Blastococcus colisei: one gene and its partner. The protein of the gene in region 1 interacts with the protein of each later gene in a pairwise test. Links are inferred from orthologs where the notes say so. Each region holds a gene or a part of one and is shown on either strand. Other genes may lie near its edges.

Region 1 (4,277 bases):
GTCAGGGCGACCGAGGCCCGCACGGTCATGGCCGGCCGCAGCCCGTGTGCGGTCGGGTCGGGACCGCCGAGCGGGTCCAGGCCGTAGAGGGCGACGCCGGGGCGCACCATGTCGTACCAGGTGTCGGGCAGCGCGACCGTGGCGGCCGAGTTCGCGAGATGGAGCCGCGCGTCGGTCAGGCCGGCTCCCCGCGCGAGGGCGACGGCCTCCTCGAAGACCCGCACCTGGGCACCGATCGTCGGGTGCGTGGGCGCGTCCGCGTACGCCATGTGGCTCCACAGCCCGACCACCGTGATGTCGACGTCGGCCTGCGCGCGGGCGGCGGCGGCCACCACACCGGGCCAGTCCGCGGCGGTGGCGCCCTCCCGGGAGAGACCGGTGTCGACGAAGAGGTGGACGCGTGCGGGGGTGCCCGTCGCACGGGCGGCGGCGACCACCTCCTCCAGTGCCCACTCCGCGCTGACCGAGACCTCCACGTCGGCGCGCAGCGCCGCGGCGTAGTCGGCACCCGGCCCGTGCAGCCAGGCGAGGACCGGGGCGGTGACACCTCCGGCGCGCAGGGCCAGTGCCTCGTCGAGGACGGCGACGCCGAGGCAGTCCGCCCCTCCGGCGAGCACGGCTCGGGCGGCGGGCAGCAGGCCGTGGCCGTAGCCGTCGGCCTTGACCACCGCCATCAGCGGCCGGCCGACGCGCTCGCGCAGGACCGCGGTGTTGGCGGCGATCGCGTCGACGTCGACGACGATCTCGGCACGGGCGGCTGGATCGGTCACGCCTCCGAGTCTCCCAGGCCGACCGGCGCGAGCCCGTGCACCCGCCCGATCGCCTCGGGCAGCCGGCGCACCAGGTCCCCGGCGAGCAGTGGCCCCCGCCGGGCGGCCAGTTGCCCGGTGCGGCCGTGCACGTGGGCGGCGACCGCACCGGCCTCGACGGCGGGCAGGCCGGTGGCCAGCACGGCACCGGCGATGCCCGACAGCACGTCGCCGGTGCCGGCGGTGGCCAGCCACGGCGTCCCGGTGCCGTTGACGAACGCGGCCCCGCCGGCGTCGGCCACGACCGTGGCGTCGCCCTTGAGCAGCACGGCGCAGCCGAGCTCGGCGGCCAGGCGCCGGGCCGCGCCCACCCGGTCGGTACCCACCTCGCTCCCGAACCGGGCGAACTCCCGGTCGTGCGGCGTGAGCAGCGTGCCGGCACCGCGGTCGCGCACCAGCGCGGGCTGCTCGGCCAGCATCGTCAGGGCGTCGGCGTCCACGACCACGGGCAGATCGGTCGCGAGGACCTCGGCCAGCACGCTGCGGGCGGCGTCGTCGGTGCCCATCCCCGGCCCCACCACCCAGGCCTGCACGCGTCCCGCGTCGGCGGGCCGGCCGTCGGTGACGATCGCCTCGGGCCAGGCCGCGCGGACGCCGTCGGCCGCCGTGCCGGCGTAGCGGACCAGCCCGGGGCGCGTCCGCAGCGCGGCCCCGGTGCAGAGGACACCGGCCCCGGGATAGGCGGCCGAGCCGGCGACGATGCCGACGACGCCCTGCGAGTACTTGTCGTCCGATGCCGAGGGCGGTTCCAGACGCGCGGCCGCGTCGGCGTCGGTGAGCTGGTGGACCGTCGCCGCGGGAAGGTCCAGGCCGATGTCGACGAGGTGGACCTGGCCCGCCCAGCCCCGCCCCTCCCCCACGACCAGGCCCAGCTTGACCGCGCCGAAGGTGACCGTGTGCACCGCCGGGAAGGCGGAGCCGTCGACCGCGCCGGTGGCGGCGTCCACCCCGCTGGGGAGGTCCACGGCGACCGTGATCCCCGCGCCGCGCGCGGCCAGCGCGGCCAGCTCCGCCGCTGCAGGCCGCAGGCCACCGGAACCGCCGATGCCCAGCATGCCGTCCAGCACCAGGTCGGCGCGGGTGACGATCCGCTCGACAGCCGCGGCCCCCGCCGGGTGCACCCGCCCGCCCGCCCGGCGCAGCGCGGCCAGACCCGGACCGTGGACGCGGTCGACGTCCAGGAGGACAGCGGTGACCTGTGCCCCGCGTGCGGCGAGACGGGCACCGGCGAACAGCGCGTCCCCGCCGTTGTTGCCGGTGCCGACCAGCACCACCACCCGGCGCCCGTAGGTCTCCCCCAGCAGCCGCAGGCACACGGTCGCCAGGCCCGCCGCGGCGCGCTGCATCAGCGCGCCCGGCGGGGTCGCCGCCAGCAGGGGTTCCTCGGCGGCCCGGACCTCGGCGGCCGTGTACAGGCCCATCATGGGCGCTCCTGGCCCGCCCGCGGGAAGCCCTCGGCGACCACGACCGCCGAGGCGATCCCGCCGTCGTGGCTCAGGGAGACGTGCCAGGAGGAGACGCCCAGCTGTGCCGCGCGCCCGGCCACCGACCCGCGGACCTCCAGGTGGGGGCGGCCGTGCTCCCCCACGGTCACCTCGGCGTCGTGCCACAGCAGGTCACCCGGCGCACCGAGGGCCTTCGCCAGCGCCTCCTTGGCCGCGAACCGGGCAGCCAGCGACTCGCCGGTACGCCGGTTCCCGGACGGCGTGAGCTGCTCGGCCGCCGTGAAGAGCCGGTCCCGCAGACCCGGTGTCCGGCTGAGCGACTCGGCGAAGCGCTCGACCGGAACGACGTCGATGCCGACCCCGATGATCACCGGGCCAGTCTGCCCCGCCGATGCCCGGTCCGCGCCGTCGGCGGCATCTCCCACGTCAGGCACTATGGGTGCCACCACCCGAGGCGGCGATCGGAGGCATCGGTGCACGAGTACGTCCTCTCGTCCGATCGCCTGGCGGCCGTCGAGACGACCGGCCTGCTGGACACCGGGAGGGAGGAAGCGTTCGACCGGTTGGCGGCGCTCGCCCGGCAGCTTCTCCGTGCGCCGTTCGCCTTCCTCACCGTCGTGGACGAGCGGCGGTCGTTCTGGAAGGCCTGCCTGGGCATCGCCGAGGGCGGCCCCCGGGAGAACACGCTCGAGGAGTCCTTCTGCCAGTACGTCGTCGACAGCCGGGAGCCGCTGGTGCTGCCCGACGTCCGGGTGGACGAGCGCACGCGGAACAACCCGTCGATCGAATCGATGGGCGTCGTCGCGTGGGCCGGCTATCCGGTGCACGGCCCCGACGGCCATGTCCTGGGCACCCTGTGCGTGGTGGACACCGTCGTCCGGCAGTGGACCGACGACGAGGTCCGAATCCTCGGCGACCTGGCCGCGATCGCCACCCGCGAGGTGACGCTCCGGGCCGCCGCGGCCACGGCCGCCGAGGCCGCCCGCGTTGCGGAGCAGGCGACGGCCCAGGCCGAGAAGCAGCGAGCCCGCGCCGAACTGCTCGCCCGCATCGGTGAGCTCCTCGTCGCGGGGCTCGACCTGGACGCCGTGTGGCAGACGGTGGTCCGCCTCGCCGTTCCCGCGCTCGGTGACTACGCCTTCATCTACTCGATCCCCGGCGACGGCTCGGTCGTCCCGCGGGCCGTCCTGCACGGCGACCCTGTCCAGCAGCGGCTGCTGGAGGACTACGTGCACGTCCGGGAACGCCGGGTCGGCGAGACCCACGGGCCCGGCCGGGTCGCGGCCACCGGCCGGACGGAGGTCCTCACGGACCTGACCGCCTCCACCGAGGGGCTGACGCCGGAGCAGCAGGACGGGGTCCGCACCCTCCGCGCGGTCCACAGCGTCACCGTTCCGCTGCGGGCCCGCAACGAACTGATCGCCGCGCTGAGCGTCGTCCGGGTGGCCGGTTCCCCGGCCTACGACGACGGCGACGTCGAGCTGGTCGAGGCCATCGCCGGCCGCGCCGCGCTGGCCATCGACAACGCGCTCCTCTACGAGGGCGAGCGCGCGCTGTCCCTGCGCCTGCAGGAGTCCATGCTGCCCAGGATCGTGCCGCAGCCCAACCACCTGCAGATCACGTCCCGCTACCAGCCCGCCGGCAGTGCCCAGCTGGTCGGCGGCGACTGGTACGACTCCTACCTCGACGCGCGGGGCACCACCGCCCTCGTCATCGGGGACGTCGCCGGCCACGACATCGAGGCCGCTGCCGCCATGGGGCAGCTGCGCACGATGCTCCGGATGGCCGGGCACAGCGGCGATCAGCGGCCCTCCGACGTGTTGACCACCGTCGACGCCGCCACGCGCACGCTCGGGGTCTCGGTGTTCGCCACCGCCCTGCTCGCGCAGATCTCCCGGTACGACGACCGCGGTCCCGCACGGCATCGCCGGGTGACCTGGTCCTCGGCCGGCCACCTGCCGCCCGTGCTGGTCGTCCCGGACGGCGAGGTGTCCCTGCTCGACAGCCGACCCGACCGGGCGCT
Region 2 (7,585 bases), on another replicon or contig:
GTGAGGCGGTCGAGCTGACCGTCCGGAGGGGGAACCAGGAGCGGTCGGCCGAGGTCACGCTCGGCTCCACGGGCTGAGCCCCCGCGGGGAGGAGCGATCGGGCCCGGTCCCTAGGCTCGTGCGGGTGCCGGCTTCCCCGATCGCTCCCCTCGCGGGCTCGCTCGACGATCCGGAGCGGGCCCGCGACCTCGCGCGGATGAAGCGGCTGGCGACCGGGCTCTTCCTGGTCGCCGCCGCCGTCTTCCTCGCCTGCGTGCTGGTGGGCGAGGACGCCGGCGCCTGGGTGGGCTACGTCCGCGCGACGGCCGAGGCCTCCATGGTCGGCGCACTCGCCGACTGGTTCGCCGTCACCGCGCTGTTCCGGCACCCGCTGCGGCTGCCGATCCCGCACACGGCGATCATCCCGCGCAAGAAGGACCAGATCGGCGAGAGCCTGGGCACCTTCGTCCAGGAGAACTTCCTGACCCGTGCCGTGGTCGAGGAGAAGCTCACCACCGTCGACGTCCCCGGCCGCCTGGGCGGATTCCTGGCCGCACCCGGCCGGCCCGAGCGCCTCGCCGGCGACGCGTCCGCCGTCCTCACGGCGCTCACCTCGCTCCTGCGCGACGAGGACCTCGAGCCTGCGGTCGCGTCGCTCGTCGACCGCAAGCTGCACGAGACGCCCGCGGCGCCGGTACTGGCCCGGGTCCTGGAACTCGTCGTGGAAGGCGACCGCCACCAGGAGGTGCTGTCGGCCGCGCTGCGGCTGCTGGCCCGATTCCTGCACGAGAACCGCCTGGTCTTCCGCGCGCAGCTGGGCGACGCCTCCCCCGCCTGGGTCCCCGACTGGGTCGACGACCGCGTCTTCGACAAGGTCTTCGCCGGCCTGCAGGCCTTCCTCGACGAGGTGGGCGACGACCCGCGGCACGAGCTGCGGCGCTCCTACGACGCGCGGCTGCGGGCCTACGTGCACGCCCTCCGCACCGACCCGGACACCGCCGCCCACATCGAGGAGCTGAAGAAGGAGCTGCTCGAGCATCCCGCGGTGCGCACCTGGTCGGGGTCGCTGTGGCGGAACGCGAAGAACGCCGTCCTCGCCGCCGCCGCCGATCCGGACTCGGAGCTGCGAGCCCGGATCGCCGGTCTGATCACCGACGGCGCCCGCCTGCTGCAGACCGACCCCACGGTCCGCGAGCTCGTGCAGCGGCACACGCACCGGATCGCCGGGGCCCTGGTCGACCGGTTCTCCGGAGACCTGGCGGAGCTGGTCAGCAGCACCGTCGCCCGCTGGGACACCGAGGAGACCAGCCGGCGGATCGAGCTCCAGGTCGGCCGCGACCTCCAGTGGATCCGGGTCAACGGCACCGTCGTCGGCGGCCTCGCCGGCCTGGTCATCTACACCGTGGCGCAGTTGCTCGGCTGACGCCCGCCCCCGGCCGTCGGTGATCAGGTTCCCTGATCGACAGGGGTCCTACCTCAGCGTCGACCGTGAGGTAGGACCCTTCGTGATCGAGCCTGTCGCGCGAACGGTGGCGGATGAGCCGCCGCGGTGCATCGCTGGGTGATGTTGCGCTGTGAGTCGGGGGGCGGGCGCCGGTTGATGGTGGTCGGGAGCGGGGATAGTGGCCCGGTCAGCGCTGTCGGCGGTGCCGGCCGCCCCCGGATCAGGCGGTGGCCAGCCGGTGGGCGTGGATCTTGCGCAGGTTGTGCACGGTGCAGGCCAGCGACCACTCGGTCTTGGCGTTCTGCAGGCCGCGGCGGAGGAGCTGGCGTAGTCCCTGCCGGTCTTTGATCTGGCCGAAGACCGGTTCGACCGTGCGTCCTCGGAGGGCGTATTTCTCCGTGCCTTCGGGGGTGCGCAGCCTGTCCTGGGCGCGGGCGGTGGCCGGGCGGGAGGTCAGCGGTTTGTCCCCGGCGGGGTCCTCGCCGGCGGCGCGGCGTTCGTCGCTGATCATCGGGGCCAGCAGGCGCAGGCCGCGGGTCTCGGCCTCGGTGAAGGTCTCCTCGTTGGCGTAGCCGGCGTCGGCGACCCAGGTGTCGGGCGTCTCCTCGATGCCGGCCTGGTTCAGCTGCTCGGCGGCGTCATCGAGGACGGGAAACAGCTGATGGGCGTCGGTGGCCGCCTGGGTCAGCGTCTGGCCGACGATGAGCTGGTCTTCGGTGACCGCGGCCTGGGCGTTGTAGCCCTGCACCAGCCCCCGCCCGCCCCGCATCGTCCGCGAGTCCGGATCGGTGGCGTTGGCCCGCGGCGGCTTGTCCTTGTCCGGATTGCGGCCCGGTGGATGCTCGCCCGGTTGGGCGCCGCGGCGGGTGCCGGCGTCCTTGCGGCGCTGCCACTCGGCCTTCCTCACCTCCTGCTCGGCCACGGCCGCGGCCTGCTCGTCGTCCAGGCGCTGCTTGGCCTCCTTCAGTCGAGCCAACCGCTCGGCCCGCCGGCGCAGCGGCGGTGGCAGCTCATCCCCGCGGTCGTCGCCGTGTTCGGCGTCCTCGGCCGCGTCGATGCGCGTCTGTTCGTCGAGCAGCTCGGCGGCCAGCTGGTCGTAGCGGGCCTGCTCCTCGGCGACCTGGTGGGCCAGCGACGCCGAGGTGTGGTTCTTCGACCAGGAGGCGTTCGCGGCGATCTTCGTCCCGTCCACCGCGATCACGCCCAGCCGCACCATCCCGGCCTCGTGACACACCCGCAGCACCTGCGCGAACAGCTCCTGCAGCGGCTGGCGGTGACGCGTGACGAACCGGGCGATCGTGGCGTGATCGGGCACCCGATTGCCGGCCAGCACCCGGAACGCCACATCGCGGACACAGTGCCGCTCGATCGCCCGCGACGAGCGCACCCCGACCGCGTGCGCGTACAGCAGCACCGCCACCATCAGCGCCGGGTCGAACGCCGCCGCGCCCTGCCCGTTGGCCCGATACGAGCGCTTGAACCCCGACAGGTCGAACGAGTCCACCGCATCCTTGACCGTCCAGGCCAGCTCCCCGTCGGGCAGCCAATCCCGCACATCCGGCGGCAGCAGGAACCCCTGATCGACATCCCCGCGGATGAAGTTCTGCGGCATACCCCAGTCTCCCGCCGCCCAGGATGATCATCAATCAGGCGCGCTTTGTGCGACAGGCTCGATCAGGTCACCTGATCATCAGCGTCGGGCGGCTGCGGCGGCGTACAACGCGATCCCCGCCGCCACGCTGACGTTGAGGGACTCGGTGTCGCGGTCGATGGGGATGCGGACGACGACGTCGCAGCGCTCCCGCACCAGTCGCGACAGCCCCGTGCCCTCGGCGCCGACGACGAGCGCGACGGGGTCGGCGAACCCGTCGAACTCGTGCAGGTCGACGTCCCCGTCACCCGCCAGGCCGACGGTCATGAGTCCGGCGTCCTGGTAGGACCCGAGCGTGCGGGCCAGGTTGACCGCCCGGGCGACCGGGATACGGGCCGCGGCGCCGGCGCTCGTGCGCCAGGCCGATGCGGTCATCCCGACCGCCCGGCGCTGCGGGACCACGACGCCGTGCGCGTCGAAGGCGGCCGCGGACCGGACGACGGCGCCGAGGTTGCGCGGATCGGTGACCCCGTCCAGCGCGACGATCAGTGGCGGGCGGCCGGAGTTGCGCGCCACGTCGACCAGGTCGTCGGGATGCGCGTAGTCGTAGGGCGGGACCTGCAGACCGATGCCCTGGTGCAGCGCTCCCTGCGACATCCGGTCGAACTCGGCCTTGCCCACCTCGAGCAGCGGCAGTCCCCGGTCGGCCGCGAGCCCGAGAGCCTCGGCGATCCGCTCGTCGGTGGTGCGGTGCGTGTCGCCGGTGACGACGTAGAGCGCGGTGGCGGGGATCCTCGCCCGCAGCGCCTCGACGACCGGGTTGCGGCCGAGCAGCAGCTCCGGCTGCTCCTCGGCTCGCGCCCGGGCGCGGGCCCGGTCGGCCCGCTGCCGCTGTTCGGCGGCGGCCCGGCGCTGGGCCGGGTGGCCGGGCCGCGCCTCGGCCGGCGGGGTCGCGCCCCGGCCGGCCAGGGAGCGGCGGTTCTTCCCGCCGGTCCCGGCGGTCGCGCGCTTCTTGCCCGCGCCGTCGCTACGGCCGCGGCGCTGGCTGTTCCCGGCCATCAGCGGGTCAGCTCCCATCGGGGTCCATCAGGGGTGTCTTCGACGGAGACGCCGAGGCTGGTGAGCTGGTCGCGGATCGCGTCGGCGGCGGGGAAGTCCTTGCGGGCACGCGCGGCCTGCCGCTGCTCCAGCGCCAGCGAGACGAGACCGTCGGTCACCCGGGTCAGCCGCTCGTCGCCGCCGCCGCCGGCCGACCATCGCGGGTCGAGCGGGTCCAGGCCGAGCACGCCGAGCATGGCGCGCACCGAGCCGAGTGTGCCGGCGACGGCGCGGTCGTTCCCGTCCGCCAGCGCGGTATTGCCTTCGCGCACCATCTCGTGGATGGCGGCCACGGCGGCGGGAGTGCCCAGGTCGTCGTCCATGGCGTTGCTGAAATCGGCGCACAGCACGGGCGCGCCGCTGTCGGCGCCGACCCGCTCGGCGGCCCGCTTCACGAACGACTCGATGCGGCGGTAGGCCACGCCGGCTTCGGCCAGCGCCTCGTCGGTGAACTCGACCGCCGACCGGTAGTGCGGCGCGACCAGGTAGTAGCGCAGCTCGACCGGGCGGACCCGCTGCACCACTTCGTCGACCAGCGCGGTGTTCCCCAGCGACTTGCTCATCTTCTCGCCGCCGAGGGTGACCCAGCCGTTGTGCAGCCAGTACTGCGCGAAGGCGTCGCCGGCCGCCCGCGACTGGGCCTGCTCGTTCTCGTGGTGCGGGAAGCGGAGGTCGAGGCCACCGCCGTGGATGTCGAACTCCGGCCCCAGGTAGCGCTCGGCCATGGCCGAGCACTCCAGGTGCCAGCCCGGCCGCCCGCGCCCCCACGGGGTCGTCCAGGAGGCGGACGCGGGCTCGCCGTCCTTCGCCGCCTTCCAGAGGGCGAAGTCGCGGGGGTCCCGCTTGCGGTCGTCGGAGTCGGTGTCGGCGGCCGGCTGCAGGTCGTCCGGCTTCTGGCCGGTGAGTGCGCCGTACTCCGGGAACGACCGGACGTCGAAGTACACGTCGCCGTCGACGGCGTAGGCGTGCCCCCGCTCGATCAGCCGCTCCATGAGGCCCACCATGTCCGGGATGTGCCCGGTGGCCCGCGGCTCGTAGGTCGGCGGCAGGACGCCCAGCACGTCGTAGGCGCGGGTGACGGCCAGCTCGTTCTCGTACGCCCACGCCCACCACGGCACGCCGTGGCCCGCGGCCTTCGCCAGGATCTTGTCGTCGATGTCGGTGACGTTGCGGACCACGGTGACCTCGAGCCCGCGGGCGATCAGCCAGCGGCGCAGCACGTCGAAGACGAGGGCCGAACGGACGTGACCGACGTGCGGCGGGCCCTGGACGGTGAGCCCGCAGACGTAGAGCGACGCCTGACCGGCACGCAGGGGCGTGAAGTCGCGGACCGCGCGGGCGGCCGTGTCGTACAGGCGGAGGCTCACTGCTGGGAGTCTACGGAGCGACGTCCGCGGCCGTGAGCAGCGGAAGCTCGCCGTCCCCCTCAGGGATGCCACCGGCCGGGCCGTGGGAGACGGCCCGGCCGGTGGTCGGCGGATCAGTACCCGGCGACGCTCAGCAGCGTCTCCTTGACCGGATCACGGTCGTCGCCGTTGTCCCAGTCGAGGTCGCCCCCGGCCACGAGCGCCGTCCTGACGCCGTCAGGGGTGGCCGTGGGCGTGGCGGCCTTGATCAGCGCAGCTGCTCCGGCGACGTGCGGCGAGGCCATCGACGTCCCACTGATGGTGTCGTAGCCGCCGCCCATCCAGGTGGAGTGGATGCAGACCCCAGGAGCGATCAGGTCGACGTCGGCGCCGAAGTTGGAGAAGTCGGCGAACGTGTCATCGACGTCGGCGCGGCACGTGGATGCCCCCAGAGCCCCCGGCTTGCCGTCGAAGTCAGCCAGCGCCGACACGGTGACGACCTCGTCGTAGGCGGCCGGCACGGCGGTCGCGGCGTCGGCACTCGAATTCCCTGCCGCGACGACGTAGGTCACGCCGCCGGCGACCGACCGGCAGATGGCGTCGTGGTACGAGTCGCCCGTCGAGCAGCCCTCTGCAGTCGGCTCGGTCCCGCTTCCGCCGAGGCTCATGTTCGCGACCTCGATGGTGCTCCGGTTGGCGCTGACCCAGTCGACGCCGCAGATGATCCCCGACCGGGTGCCGCTGCCCTGGTTGTTGAGCACCCGGACCGCCCAGAGCCGCGCGCCGGGCGCGACGCCGACGACCCCGTTGGCGTCGTCCTTGGCCGCGATCGTGCCGGCGACGTGCGTGCCGTGGCCGTTGCCGTCGTCGTAGGAGCGGCCGCCGGTGACGCAGTTCTTGCCTCCGACGACGTTCAGGTCCGGGTGGTCGACGTCGATGCCGGTGTCGATGACGGCGACGTCCACGTCCACCGCCTCCTTGCCGTCGCCGGACAGCGTGTCCGACAGGTCGCCGTCGATCCGGTCGATGCCGGTCGGCAGCGTCTGAGCGACGGGGGTGACCACTGTCTTGTTCCTCGGGGCGAAGGCGGTGACGATCTGGTCCCGTTCGACCGACGCGACTCGCGGGTCCTGGGCGACGCGCGCCGCCGCCTGGTCGGACATCCGCGCCGCGTAGCCCGTGAGCGCGTGCCGGTAGAGGTGGTCGACCTGGGCGCCGTGCCGCCGCCCGTGTTCGGCAGAGACACGATCCGGCGCCTGTCCCGGCTCCAGCGTGACGATCCATGCCCCCGGGATGCTGTGCGGTGTGGGGGGCGGCGGGGCGGCGCTCGCCGTGGGGGCGAACGCCGCGAGGGCCGTGAACGACAGCGCTGCCGCGGCGAGCAGCCGAGAGCCGCGACGACTTACTGCGGAATGGGACATGGGCCTCTTCTGTCAGTGGGTCCGCACACCATGGCGGGACGTGGGCACGCAGTGTGACCGCGCGCACCCCTGCAGAGAAGCAACCGCGCCGGAGTGCTCCGGCTCGGCGGTCAGCCGGCCCGCACGACCAGGGCGGTCGCCACGGCCGCCCGGCCCTCCCCCCGGCCGGTCAACCCCAGGCCGTCGGTGGTGGTGGCGGCGACGCTGACCGGGGCGCCGAGTGCCGCGGACAGCGCGGCCTCGGCCTCGGCCCGCCGGGGAGCCAGCTTCGGGGTGTTCGCGACCAGCTGGACCGACGCGTTGCCGACCTGCCAGCCCAGCGCGTCGAGCACCTCGCGGACGTACTGCAGGACCGCGATCCCCGCAGCCCCCGCCCAGCGCGGGTCGTCGGTGCCCAGCAGTCCCCCGATGTCGCCCAGGCCGGCCGCGGAGAGCACCGCGTCGGCCAGGGCGTGCGCGACGACGTCGCCGTCGGAGTGCCCGGCACAGCCGTAGACACCGGGCCAGTCGAGCCCGGCCAGCCGGCAGGCCCGTCCGGATTCGATCGGGTGCACGTCGGTGCCGATGCCGACCCGCGGCAGCTCGGTGCTCACCGGCGCACCTGCCGCTCGGCCACGGCCAGATCGTGCGGAACAGTCACCTTGGCCGCACGCTCGTCGCCCTCGACGGTGACGACCGGGACGCCGGCAGCCCGGACCACGGCCGC

Evidence for each region. The genes of interacting proteins can lie anywhere in the genome.
Region 2: the proteins of FHU33_RS03750 (region 1) and rlmB interact in binary tests that used the Escherichia coli proteins (3 or more experiments, as listed by UniProt). The link is inferred for Blastococcus colisei from one-to-one orthologs.

The regions. Positions count from the first base shown.
Region 1 is NZ_VFQE01000001.1:774,444-778,720, reverse strand. The notes cover bases 1-2,957. They hold FHU33_RS03750 (NAD(P)H-hydrate dehydratase), read right to left. Parts: upstream 2,234-2,957; coding sequence 767-2,233; downstream 1-766. Other genes in these bases: FHU33_RS03740 (GAF domain-containing SpoIIE family protein phosphatase), read left to right, coding at 2,728-2,957; FHU33_RS03745 (holo-ACP synthase), read right to left, coding at 2,230-2,625; alr (alanine racemase), read right to left, coding at 1-770. In the rest of the region: more of FHU33_RS03740, read left to right, coding at 2,958-4,277. UniProt on the Escherichia coli protein: Bifunctional enzyme that catalyzes the epimerization of the S- and R-forms of NAD(P)HX and the dehydration of the S-form of NAD(P)HX at the expense of ADP, which is converted to AMP.
Region 2 is NZ_VFQE01000002.1:430,824-438,408, forward strand. Bases 2,103-5,102 are described here. They hold rlmB (23S rRNA (guanosine(2251)-2'-O)-methyltransferase RlmB), read right to left. Parts: upstream 4,092-5,102; coding sequence 3,114-4,091; downstream 2,103-3,113. Other genes in these bases: FHU33_RS21515 (transposase), read right to left, coding at 2,103-3,035; cysS (cysteine--tRNA ligase), read right to left, coding at 4,073-5,102. Outside these bases: FHU33_RS21505 (S1C family serine protease), read left to right, coding at 1-77; FHU33_RS21510 (DUF445 domain-containing protein), read left to right, coding at 125-1,402; more of FHU33_RS21515, read right to left, coding at 1,644-2,102; more of cysS, read right to left, coding at 5,103-5,479; FHU33_RS21530 (S8 family serine peptidase), read right to left, coding at 5,593-6,879; ispF (2-C-methyl-D-erythritol 2,4-cyclodiphosphate synthase), read right to left, coding at 6,990-7,472; ispD (2-C-methyl-D-erythritol 4-phosphate cytidylyltransferase), read right to left, coding at 7,469-7,585. UniProt on the Escherichia coli protein: Specifically methylates the ribose of guanosine 2251 in 23S rRNA.